Regions from separate parts of the Streptomyces sp. NBC_00224 genome, predicted to be linked through region 1. Evidence: riboswitches for the same ligand, from Rfam matches in the RefSeq annotation. Region 1 holds a riboswitch; the other holds the start of a gene.
The links. A riboswitch is a leader RNA that binds a small molecule or an ion and turns the genes downstream of it on or off. The one in region 1 is predicted to bind cyclic di-AMP.
Positions count from the first base shown of each region.

Region 2: another riboswitch for cyclic di-AMP. It lies ahead of OG965_RS33160 (peptidoglycan DD-metalloendopeptidase family protein); the one in region 1 lies ahead of OG965_RS08640 (C40 family peptidase).

Region 1 covers NZ_CP108106.1:1,941,810-1,947,577, forward strand. The annotation lists gene OG965_RS08630 (ATP-dependent Clp protease proteolytic subunit) at 74-706, shown strand; gene OG965_RS08635 (hypothetical protein) at 711-1,019, shown strand; cyclic di-AMP (ydaO/yuaA leader) riboswitch at 1,335-1,519, shown strand; gene OG965_RS08640 (C40 family peptidase) at 1,523-1,996, shown strand; gene OG965_RS08645 (ATP-binding protein) at 2,098-2,529, opposite strand; gene OG965_RS08650 (helix-turn-helix domain-containing protein) at 2,772-3,629, shown strand; gene OG965_RS08655 (DUF397 domain-containing protein) at 3,640-3,885, shown strand; gene OG965_RS08660 (8-amino-7-oxononanoate synthase) at 3,902-5,044, opposite strand; gene bioB (biotin synthase BioB) at 5,189-5,768, shown strand, end outside.
Region 2 covers NZ_CP108106.1:7,442,250-7,448,017, reverse strand. The annotation lists gene OG965_RS33175 (polysaccharide deacetylase family protein) at 1-682, shown strand, start outside; gene OG965_RS33170 (NAD-dependent epimerase/dehydratase family protein) at 775-1,770, shown strand; gene OG965_RS33165 (SGNH/GDSL hydrolase family protein) at 1,901-2,692, opposite strand; gene OG965_RS33160 (peptidoglycan DD-metalloendopeptidase family protein) at 2,823-3,761, opposite strand; cyclic di-AMP (ydaO/yuaA leader) riboswitch at 3,766-3,932, opposite strand; gene OG965_RS33155 (alpha-galactosidase) at 4,320-5,768, opposite strand, start outside.

The sequences.
Region 1 (5,768 bases):
GCTCCCCATCATAACGGCCTGTACGTCCTGTACATTTTTTACAGAGACATCGGCACGAGAGAAGAGGTACGTCATGCACGGCCCGTCCGCCCGCCACGTCCTGCCCGAATTCTCCGAGCGCACCTCGACCGGGGTCCGCACCCTCGATCCGTACTCCAAGCTCCTGGAGGAGCGGATCATCTTCCTCGGCACCCCCGTCGACGACACCGCGGCCAACGACGTAATGGCCCAGTTCATGCACCTGGAGCACGCCGACCCGGACCGCGACATCTCGCTGTACATCAACTCCCCCGGCGGCTCGCTCACCGCGATGGCGGCGATCTACGACACCATGCGGTTCGTCACCTGCGACGTGGAGACGGTGTGCATGGGCCAGGCCGCCTCGGCCGCGGCCGTGCTGCTGGCCGCGGGCGCCCCGGGCAAGCGGCTCGCACTGCCCGGCGCGCGGGTCCTGATCCATCAGCCCTCGGTCGCCGAGCCGATCCAGGGACAGCCGTCCGACCTGGAGATCTACGCCAATGAACTCCAGCGCGGACGCGAGCTGTTGACGGAGCTGCTGGCCCGGCACACCGGGCGGTCCGTCGAGCGGATCAGCGCCGACATCGAGCGGGACACCATCCTCGACGCCACCGCGGCCGCCGAGTACGGGCTGGTCGACCACGTCGTCACCAGCCGCAAGAACTCGGCCCCGGCGCAAGGGAGGTAGAGCCGTGCTGCCGGAACTTCCGCCGCTGCCCGCGCTGACGCGTGCCGAGGGCGAGTTCATCGACGCGTACCTCGACGCGCTCGACAGGCTGGGCCGGATCAACCCCGCCCGGCACCGCGACACCTACGGCGCGCTACGGGCCGCGCAGGCGCTCGTCGGGCAGGCCGTGGCGCTGCGGGACGCGCTGACGACCATGCATCGGCGCGGCGAGTCGGAGCTGCACTCCGAGACGCTGGCGCGGGCCCTTCGGCTGCTCGACGGGGAGCGCCGGGCGGGCCGTCTGACGGTGCCGCCGCCGTCATCCGCGAGTTGACGCTCCGGTGTCCGTGCACCCCCGCGCGGGTACGAGTCGGCCTCCCCCGTTCGCACCATCCGATGGTCCGAACGACGTACCGCAGGTGTTGCTCCGAATGCGCAGACACCGAACGGAATGAATCGTTCCAGCGCCGGTGCGACGCAGGTCGGACAGCCCGTCAGGAGCGTTGAAACATAGATGTACACCTGAATGGGTCAGTCGTGAGGAGCCTCACAAAACGCCGTTTCGGCTCGGAAATCCGACACTTCGTGGGTCAAGATCCCTTCCGACGACAAGCCCCCGCCACCGCGGCGGGGCGGTCCGGGCGGACGCCGAGTCCTGCCGCCGCACCCGGATGACTGGTCGACTGAGTGGATCGGCAGGAGTGGAGGACCCAAGCAGTGCGGGCCCACCGGGAGACCGGGAGGCCCTTGGGGTGAAGCCGCGCGAGCGGCCGGGCATCTTCGCCAGTCCGAACCCGACAGGTCATCCTTCGCAGGCGGTTTGACGAAGGGTCGCGCATGACTGCGCAGAATTACGTCCCGTCCCTGTTGAGTCGAGTCGGGGCGGTCTCCGCCCTCACGCTCGCCGCCGTCGGCGGCACGATGCTGGTGCCAGGAGCCGGCAGTGAGGCGAGCGCCGCGACACTCGCGACGAAGGCGCTCAACGTCGCCGCGTCGAAGAAGGGCGCGCCTTACAAGTACGGTGCCAGCGGCCCGTACCGGTTCGACTGCTCGGGGCTCACCCTCTACTCGTTCAAGCAGGCGGGCAAGAAGCTGCCCCGCACCACCCAGCAGCAGTACAACAGCACCCGGCACATCTCGTCGTCCGCGCGCCAGCGCGGGGACCTGGTGTTCTTCCACTCCGGCTCGAACGTCTACCACGTGGGGATCTACGCCGGGAACGGCAAGATATGGCACTCCCCCAAGACCGGGTCCGTAGTGCGGCTGGAGAAGATCTGGTCCAAGGGCGTCTGGTACGGGCGCGTGCGCTGACGCACGGCACGAGGGCCTGTCCGGTGGTACGGCGGGCCGGTGAGCGCCGCCGCTTGCGCTCACCGGCCCGCAGCCGGATCACCCCGCTCCCGGCGGAGCGCTCAGCTCTGGACCGGTACCGTCCACGGCAGCGCGATCCAGACGGTCTTGCCGCCCTCCGGCGTCGGGGTGACCGACAGCCGCCCCCCGCACTCGGCGGCGAGCCAGCGGATGATCACCATGCCGCGCCCGTTGTCCTGCTGGACGGCGGCGGGAAGACGTTTCGGCCAGCGGGGATGGCTGTCGGTGACACCGATGTGGAGCTGCTCGTCGCGCTCCAGGCGCAGCTCCACGGTGAACGTGGGCGACTGGCCGAACGTATGCTGCACGGCGTTGGTCGCGAGCTCGGAGACGATCAGGCGGATCGTATCGGCGGTGTCGGCGTCCGACGGAAGACCCCATTCGGTGAGTACGCCGACGACGTGTCTACGGGCGACGGAGACCGAGGCGGGATCGCTCGGCAGAGTGACGGTTGATTCTTGGTGGTCTGCCATGGCGACGCTGTCCCTTTCCCACCCGGGCCGGCCTGCTGGGCTCGTAGCGAGCGGACAAACGCGAGGACGCCCCGGACTTGTGCTTCGCGCCAGAGTGCCACTCATCGTGCCGCCGGATGCGCCGATCCACCAAGATGTGCATATATCTGTCCCTCAAAGCGGTGAACTCTGCGACGAAGGACCGTATTTGGGCGCCACACTTGCCCATCGCCCGAATCCCGGCCGGGCGGAAGGAGGCCGACATGTGGCACGGGCCCGCGGTACGCCGCCGCAAACTCGGCGAGGAACTGCGCCGGCTGCGCTGCGCGGCGGCCCTCACGAGCGGCGAGGTCGCCGGGCAGCTGGGCTGGCACCAGTCCAAGGTGAGCCGGATCGAGACCGGCCGCAGCGGGGTGAAGCCCGCCGACGTGGCCCGGCTCCTTGAGGTGTACGGGGTGGCCGACCCCGAACTGCGGGCGCTGCTCGAAGCGCTGGCGGGGGCGGCGGACGGGCGCGGTGGCCAGTGGTGGCAGGCCTACCGCGGGCTGCTGCCGCCGCAGTACCGGGACTTCATCAGCCTGGAGTCACAGGCGTCGGCGGCGCGCACCCTGGAGACGTCCGTGGTGCCGGGGCTGCTCCAGACGCCCGAGTACGCCCGCGCGGTGACCCGGGCGGCCCTGGGCTGGCCGGACGCGGCGCGGGTGGACTCCCTGGTGGAGGTGCGCCTGGCGCGCCAGGAGGTGCTGCGGGCCGATCCCCCGCTGGAGCTGAGCGCGGTGGTCGACGAGGCGGCACTGCACCGCGAGGTGGGCGGGGCGCCCGCGATGCGGCGACAGTTGCGCCATCTCCTGGAGGCGGCTCAGCTGCCGCAAGTCCGGTTGCGGGTGGTGCCTTTCAGCAGCGGTGGCCATATCGGGCTCACCGGGCCTTTCATTATCTTCTCCTTTCCGAACATTTCCGATCTGGACGTTGTGGTTATCGACCACTTGACGAGTAGCCTCTATCTCGAACGGAGAGAAGACCTTGAGGCGTACAGCGCCGCGTTCCACATGGCCGAGGCGCAGGCCCTCTCGTTCAAGGAATCATTGAATCTCATCGCCGGGATGGCTGACGGCGTGTAAGGGAGGCATGATGCCCGCACCCCTCGCGCATGTACCTTCCAGCACTTCTCTGAACGGTGCGCAGTGGCGGCGCAGCAGCCGTAGTACAGGAATGAACAATTGCGTCGAGGCCGCATTCCTCGACGCCGGACTGCTCGCCGTCCGTGATTCCAAGCGGACCGCCGGACCCGCGCTGCTCTTCGGAGCGCGGGCCTGGCACAGCTTCCTTTCCGGCCTGCCGGTCGAGCTCAACGAGGCGCCCGACAGCAGGAGTTGAGAATGCGAACGGGGGACTAGGCGGTGGGCCCGGTCCGCAGGATCGTGTCCACCGCCCACTGGATCTGAGACTCGCTCAGATCGGCCCGGGCGGTCAGCCGCAGCCGGGAGATGCCGTCCGGCACCGACGGCGGCCGGAAGCACCCCACCGCCAGACCCGCGCCCCGGCAGTCGGCCGCCCAGGCCACCGCCCGCTCCGGCGACGGCGCCCGCACCGAGACCACGGCCGCGTCCGGGCGCGCCGCCTCCAGGCCCGCCGCCGTCAGCCGTTCGTACAGTTCGGCGGCCACGGCCCGGGCCCGCCCCGCCCGCTCCGGCTCGGCCTCCAGGAGCCGCAGCGCCGCGAGCGCGCCGCCCACCGCCGCGGGTGCGAGCCCGGTGTCGAAGATGAACGTACGGGCGGCGTTGACCAGGTGCCGGATGACCCGGGCGGGGCCCAGGACCGCGCCGCCCTGACTGCCGAGCGACTTCGACAGGGTGAGGGTGGCCACCACGTCGTCCGCGCCCGCCAGCCCGGCGGCGTGCAGCCCGCCCCGCCCGCCCTCGCCCAGGACTCCCAGGCCGTGGGCGTCGTCCACCACGAGCGCCGCGCCGAACTCCCGGCAGGCGGCGGCGAGTCCGGGCAGCGGTGCGGCGTCGCCGTCCACCGAGAAGACCGAGTCGCTCACCACGAGCGCGGGCCCGCCGTGGGCGTCCAGGGCCTTGCGTACGGCCTCGGGGTCGGCGTGCGGGACCACCTCGGTCTCCGCGCGCGACAGCCGGCAGCCGTCGACGATCGAGGCGTGGTTGCCCGCGTCGGAGACGATCAGCGCGTCCCGCTCGCCGAGGGCGGTCAGCGCGGCGAGGTTGGCCGCGTACCCGGAGGAGAACACGAGCGCCGCCTCGAACCCGCAGAACCGGGCGAGCGCGTCCTCCAGCTCGGTGTGGAGCGCGGTGGTGCCGGTGACCAGGCGCGATCCAGTGGATCCGGCGCCCCAGCGCAGCGCCGCGTCGGCGGCGCCCCGGGTGACCGCCGGGTGCCGGGTGAGCCCCAGGTAGTCGTTGCTCGCCAGATCCAGGAGGTCCTGGTCGGCGGCGCGCGGCCGCAGCACCCGTACGAGACCGGCGCGCTCGCGCCGCTCGGTCGCTCCGTCGATCCAGTCGAATGGCGCTCGGGGCATGGTGGAGATCCCTTTTGTAGGCAGCGGACAGACCCTATTCCTGGACGGGCGAGGTCAGGGTGTGGCAATACACACACCTTCCGGGAGCGCAGTTGTACGATCCCTCCTTGGCTGGGGCGGGGGTTTTCGGCAAGGATCGGCGCCATGGACCTGCTGAACACGCTGGTGGACAAGGGGCTGCGGCGCGAGCTGCCGAGCCGTGAAGAGGCGCTCGCCGTACTGGCGACCTCCGACGAGGAACTGCTCGACGTGGTGGCCGCGGCCGGCAAGGTGCGCCGTCAGTGGTTCGGGCGCCGGGTGAAGCTGAACTACCTGGTGAACCTGAAGTCCGGACTGTGCCCCGAGGACTGCTCGTACTGCTCGCAGCGGCTGGGCTCCAAGGCCGAGATCCTCAAGTACACCTGGCTGAAGCCGGACGAGGCGTCCAAGGCGGCCGCCGCCGGTGTCGCGGGCGGCGCCAAGCGGGTCTGCCTGGTGGCCTCGGGCCGCGGCCCGACCGACCGCGACGTGGACCGCGTCTCGCAGACCATCGAGGCGATCAAGGAGCAGAACGAGGGCGTCGAGGTGTGCGCCTGCCTCGGTCTGCTCTCCGACGGCCAGGCCGAGCGGCTGCGCGCGGCGGGCGCCGACGCGTACAACCACAACCTCAACACGTCCGAGGGGACGTACGGGGACATCACGACCACCCACACCTACGCCGACCGCGTCGACACTGTGCAGAAGG
Region 2 (5,768 bases), 5.5 Mb from region 1:
CCGCTCCGCCCGCAACGACGCACTCGACAGCAAGGCCGCGGCGGGCGCCGACGCGGGCAGCGCCGCCGGGGTGGACTGCCGCAAGGCCAAGTGCATAGCCCTGACCTTCGACGCCGGGCCGGGCAAGAAGACGCCCCAACTGCTCGACACGCTCAAGGAGAAGAAGGTGCACGCCACCTTCTTCCTGCTCGGCAAGAACCACGTCGAGAAGTACCCCGACACCGTGCGCCGCATCGCCGCCGAGGGGCACGAGGTCGCCAACCACACCTGGTCCCACGAGCGCCTGGACAACCTGAAGCCCGCCGAGATACGCGCCGAGCTCAACCGCACCCAGGAGGCGGTGGCCAAGCTGACCGGCCGCAAGCCGGTCCTGATGCGACCGCCGCAGGGCCGTACCAACAAGGAAGTCACCAAGGTCAGCAAGGAGCTGGGGCTCTCGCAGATCCTGTGGAGCGCGACCGCCAAGGACTACTCCACCAACGACTCGGCCCTGATCACCGAGCGCATCCTCGACCAGGCCGACCGCGACGGCATCATCCTGCTGCACGACATCTACGACGGGACCGTGCCCGCCGTGCCCGGGATCATCGACGCCCTCAAGGCGCGCGGCTTCACCTTCGTGACCGTGCCCCAGCTGCTCGCCCCCGCCGCCCCGAAGCCCGGCCAGCTCTACCGCCCCTGACGCTCCCCGGGGCCGCGCGCGGACGCGGCCGGGATTTCGCCCTCAGCATGCAACGGTTCTCAGGACCCGTTCCGGCAGGCAGAGTTGCGGCCATGAAGCTACTGATACTGGGTGGTACGGAATTCGTCGGCCGCGCCGTGGCCGAAGCCGCGCTGGCGCGGGGGCACGAGGTGACGGTCTTCCACCGGGGCCGCCACGAGCCGCCCGAGGGCGTGCGCACCCTGCTCGGCGACCGGACGGCCGAGGGCGGTCTGGCGGCGCTCACCGACGGGCAGTGGGACGTGGTCGTGGACACCTGGTCGGGGGCGCCCTCGGTGGTACGGGACGCGGCACGGCTGCTCGCGCAGGGGCGCGCCGCCCGGTACGTCTATGTGTCGAGCCGGTCGGTGTACGCGTACCCGACCCCGGCCGGGGCCGACGAGAGTGCGCCACTGGTCGACGGATCGCCCGACGCCGAGGGCGAGGTGGACTATCCGCAGGCCAAGCGCGGCGGCGAGCTGGCCGCCGTCCAGGAGTTCGGCCCGGAGCGCTCGCTCCTGGTGCGCGCGGGACTGATCCTCGGCCCGTGGGAGAACATCGGGCGGCTGCCGTGGTGGCTGGGGCGCATGGCGCGCGGCGGCGAGGTGCTCGCGCCGGGGCCGCACGATCTGCCGGTCCAGTTCATCGACGCCCGGGACCTGGCGGAGTGGATCGTGAGCGCGGCCGACTTCGGGCTCTGCGGCCCGTACAACCTGGTCTCCCCGCCCGACCACACCACCATGGGCGAGCTGCTTGAGGCGTGCGCGCGGGTCACCGGCGGCGGCGCGGAGCTGCGCTGGACGGACCCGGAGCCGATCCTGGCCGCCGGGGTCGAGCCGTGGAGCCATCTGCCGGTGTGGATCCCGCCGGGCGAGGATCACGGCACGATGCACGGCTCGAACGTGTGGAAGGCCGTGCTGTCGGGGCTGCGCTGCCGCCCCGTCGAGGAGACGGTCGCCGACACCTGGGCCTGGATCGAGTCGATCGGCGGCGAGGCTCCGCAGCGGCCGGACCGCCCCCGGGTCGGACTCGACCCGGAGACGGAGCGGAGGCTGCTGGCGCCGCGGTGATTCGGCTGCGGTTCGTCTGTGGCTGGTCGCGCGGTTCTCCGCGCCCCTGACAGGGGCGCGGTGCCGCACCGCACTGAGGAAAGCTGCTCCGTACCGAGGAAAGCTGCTCCGATACGGCCCTGATGATGCGTCAGAGAGGCAGCAGATCCGGGCGCTTGGGCTCCACGTGGTCGCCCGAGCTCTCGCCGCGCAGCCGTCGTCCGATCCACGGCACCAGGTGCTCGCGCGCCCAGTGGATGTCGTCGCGCCGCACGTCCAGGGTGTTGCGCGGCGGCAGCGGGGGCCACGGCTGGTCCGGGTCGGCCGGGATCTCCAGTCCGAGCACCTGGGCGGCGCGCAGCGCGACCCGGGTGTGCCCCTCCGGCGACAGGTGCAGCCGGTCGCCGTCCCACGCCCGCCTGTCCTGAACGGACTTGAGGGACCACAGGTCGAGCACCGGGCACCCGTAGCGGTCCGCGATGGAGCGCACATGCGCGGTGTACGTGGCGACCTTGCCACGCAGATGCTTGAAGACCGGCACCCCGCGCGTGTCGAACCCGGTGGTCACCATGACCGTGGGGATCGCGCTCTTCAGGTCGGCCACGGCGCGCTCGAAGCGCTCGGCCACGTCGTCCGGGTCGCTGCCCGGCCGGATGATGTCGTTGCCCCCCGCGCAGAAGCTCACCAGGTCGGGTGCGAGCTCCTTGGCCCGCGGCACCTGCTCCTCGACGATCTGGTCGAGGAGCCTGCCGCGGACCGCGAGATTGGCATAGCGAAAGGCCCCCTCCGGTCGCTCGTCTGCCAGTAGCACGGCGAACCTGTCCGCCCAACCGACGAACGCCCCGTCCGGGCCGGGGTCGCCGACACCTTCCGTGAAGCTGTCGCCGATCGCCGTGTACGACCCGAACGTACCGCTGCTGAATGATCTCGAATCGTCTGCCACGAGACCATATCTTTCCCTTATGGGTGTGACCTACGCGACCGTAAGGAGGGGTTGACGGTGGGTGATATAGGCCACCCGGTCAGTTTCCCGCAGCGGGAATACGCGCCAATTGCCGGGCGGGGCAAGGGCGTCAGAGGCTCGCGCCCTGCTGGCGGAGGTAGGCGATCGGGTCGACGTCCGAGCCGTAGTCGGGCGTGGTGCGGATCTCGAAGTGCAGGTGCGGGCCAGTGACGTTGCCGGTGGCGCCGGAGAGCCCGAGCTGCTGGCCCTCGGTCACGGTCTGCCCGGCCGAGACGGAGAACTGCGAGAGGTGGGCGTACTGGGAGTACATGCCGTCGGCGTGCTGGATGACGACCTGGTTGCCGTACGCGCCGCCCCAGCCGGCCGAGACGACCGTGCCCGCGCCGACGGCCTTCACCGTGGTGCCGGTCTCGGCCGCGAAGTCGACGCCCGTGTGGTAGCCGCTGGACCACATGGATCCGGCCATGCGGTACGGGGTGCCGATGCTCACGCTGTCGAGCGGCGCGCGGAAGCCGGAGGCGGAGCCCTGGTTCGCGGTGGCGGACGAGGAGGTGTCGGCGGCGGCCTTGGGGGCGGAGGCGGCCGGGGAGGACTTCGACGTGCGGGGGGCCGACTTCTTCGTACCGGAGTCGTGCGAACCGCTCGCCTTGGCGGAGCCGTGCGGCGCGCCGCCGCCCGGGGCCTTCGCCCCGAGGGTGAGCTTCATGCCCGGGCGGATCAGCGCCGGGTCGGAGCCGACGACCTCGCGGTTGTCCTTGTAGAGCCGCTGCCAGCCGCCGAGCCGGTGGTCCTCGGCGATCCGCGACAGGCAGTCGCCGCTCTTGACCTTGTACGTGGTGGGCGCGGTCTGCGGAGCGGCGGCGAAGGCCCCGGCGGCGCGGACGGCCTGCTGAGGCGCGGTGGCGGGGGCGGCGGTCTGCGCCGCGGCGTGCGCGCCGGTGGCGCCCAGCAGCGGGATGGCGAGCGCGGCGCCGCCCGTACCGGCGGCGACCATGCCCCGGGATATCGGGCTGGACTTGGGACGGCGGTGCTTACCCTTCGCGGGCATGGCGGATTCCTCTCCGGCGCCTGCGAGGTGAGCTGTCGGGTTCGGGCTGGAGCTGCCCGGCCGGGGCACCGCGTGCGGTGTTCCGGCTTCACCCCGAGCCGTGCCGGAATTCCGGACGGCGCTTACCTGGGTCCCCCGCTCCTGCCACGCGTGGATGGGTGCGGATTCCGAGCGGTGGCAGGATTCGGCGGTCCACCCGGATTGCGGTGACCGTAAGCGAGCCCGGCGGGCCACGACAAGTGCCCATTCGCCTTCGGCATTCCCGGCCGGGAATTCCTCCGGGAATTGCGGTCACCCTGCGTCGACCGGAATTCCCAACAGGCCCCGCCGGACGGGGGAATTCATTCGGGGCCGCCACCACGGAACGTCACGGATATGACGCTGCTCACGGGCAACCTCCCCTTCCTGCCGGGGAGATGGACAGGGTGCATCAAATCGCCCAATCAGGGTGAAAGTCCTAACCCATTCACCCCTTCCCGCCACCGATCGCCCCACTCTGTCCAGTTTTAGCCATTACATCCCGATGAAGATCTTTACCGCGCCAAGAACGCGAATTCCTTATGCCGGACGCGCGCTCAGCCGCCGGAATCGGAACACCGTCGCATCAAGATCGCCCCGCAGTCCGGTGTCCAGGCCCCGATGCAGCAATACCGCTCCCCTGTGTACGGCCCCGGTGTCCAGGCACCGATAGGCCGCCGCCGGGTCCAGGCCGCGCAGCCGCACGGCCGGGGGGCACTCGCCGTAGCGCTGGGCCTGGAGGTACGCGAGGACCACGGTGTCGTCGCCGCGCACGTACTGGACGGCGCTGAGCCCGCCCCTCGGTGGCCGCAGCCGGTACTGGGCCCCGAGCTGCACCACCGGCCGGATCGCCTTGTAGAGCTCCACCCACCCGCGCGCCTCGGCCAGTTCGGCCTCGCTCCACCGGCTGAGGTCGCCGCCGACGCCGAGCACCCCGGCCATCGCGCTCACGAAGCGGAAGCGCAGGCTGCTGCGGCGGCCGTTGAGCAGGGTGTTGGGGCTGTCGGTGACCCAGGCGGCCATCACCCGGGCCGGGTGCAGCTGGCTGAAGCCGTCCTGGATGGCGAGCCGGTCCAGCGGGTCGGTGTTGTCGGAGGTCCACACCTGGTCCGTACGGGAGAGGATGCCGAGGTCGATCCGGCCGCCGCCGCCCGAACAGGACTCGAAGTCGACCGAGGGGTGTGCGGCCCGCAGCCGGTCCAACAGGCCGTACAGCGCCCGGACATGCTCGGTCCAGAGCCTCTGCGGATACTCCTCCCCGGGCCAGCCCGCATCGGTGAAGCAGCGGTTGAAGTCCCACTTCACATAGTCGACGGGCGCACTCGAAAGAAGCCCGTCCAGCTGCTCCCAGAGGTACTCCTGGACGTCCGGGCGGGCCAGGTTGAGCACGAGCTGATTGCGGAACTCGGTGCGCCGGCGTCCGCTCTGGTGCTGCACCCACTCCGGGTGCGCCCGGTACAGCGCACTGTCGGCGTTGACCATCTCCGGCTCGACCCAGATCCCGAACCGCATGCCCAGCACGTGCACTTCGTCCGCGAGCGGCTTGAGGCCGCCGGGGAAGCGCTCGGGGTTGGGCGTCCAGTCGCCGAGCCCGGCCGCGTCGTGGGTGCGCTCCCCGAACCAGCCGTCGTCGATCACGAACAGCTCGACGCCCATCGCGGCCGCCCGGTGCGCCAGCGCCCGCTGCTGAGGCTCGGAGATGTCGAACCCGGTGGCCTCCCAGGAGTTGAAGAGCACCGGCCGCACCCGCTCGGCATCCGGGATCACCCGGGCCAGCTGCCAGGCGTGCCACTCCCGGCTGGCCCCGCCGAAGCCGTCCGGGCTCCACAACCCGGCGAAGACCGGTGTGGTGTACGAGTCGCCGGGCGCGAGCGACAGCAGCCCGGAGTCGTCGTACCCGGCGCCGCCGCTGATCTGCACCCGGCCGTCCGGCAGGTGCTGGACGGCGATGCGCCAGGACCCGGACCAGCCGAGCGCGCACCCGTACAC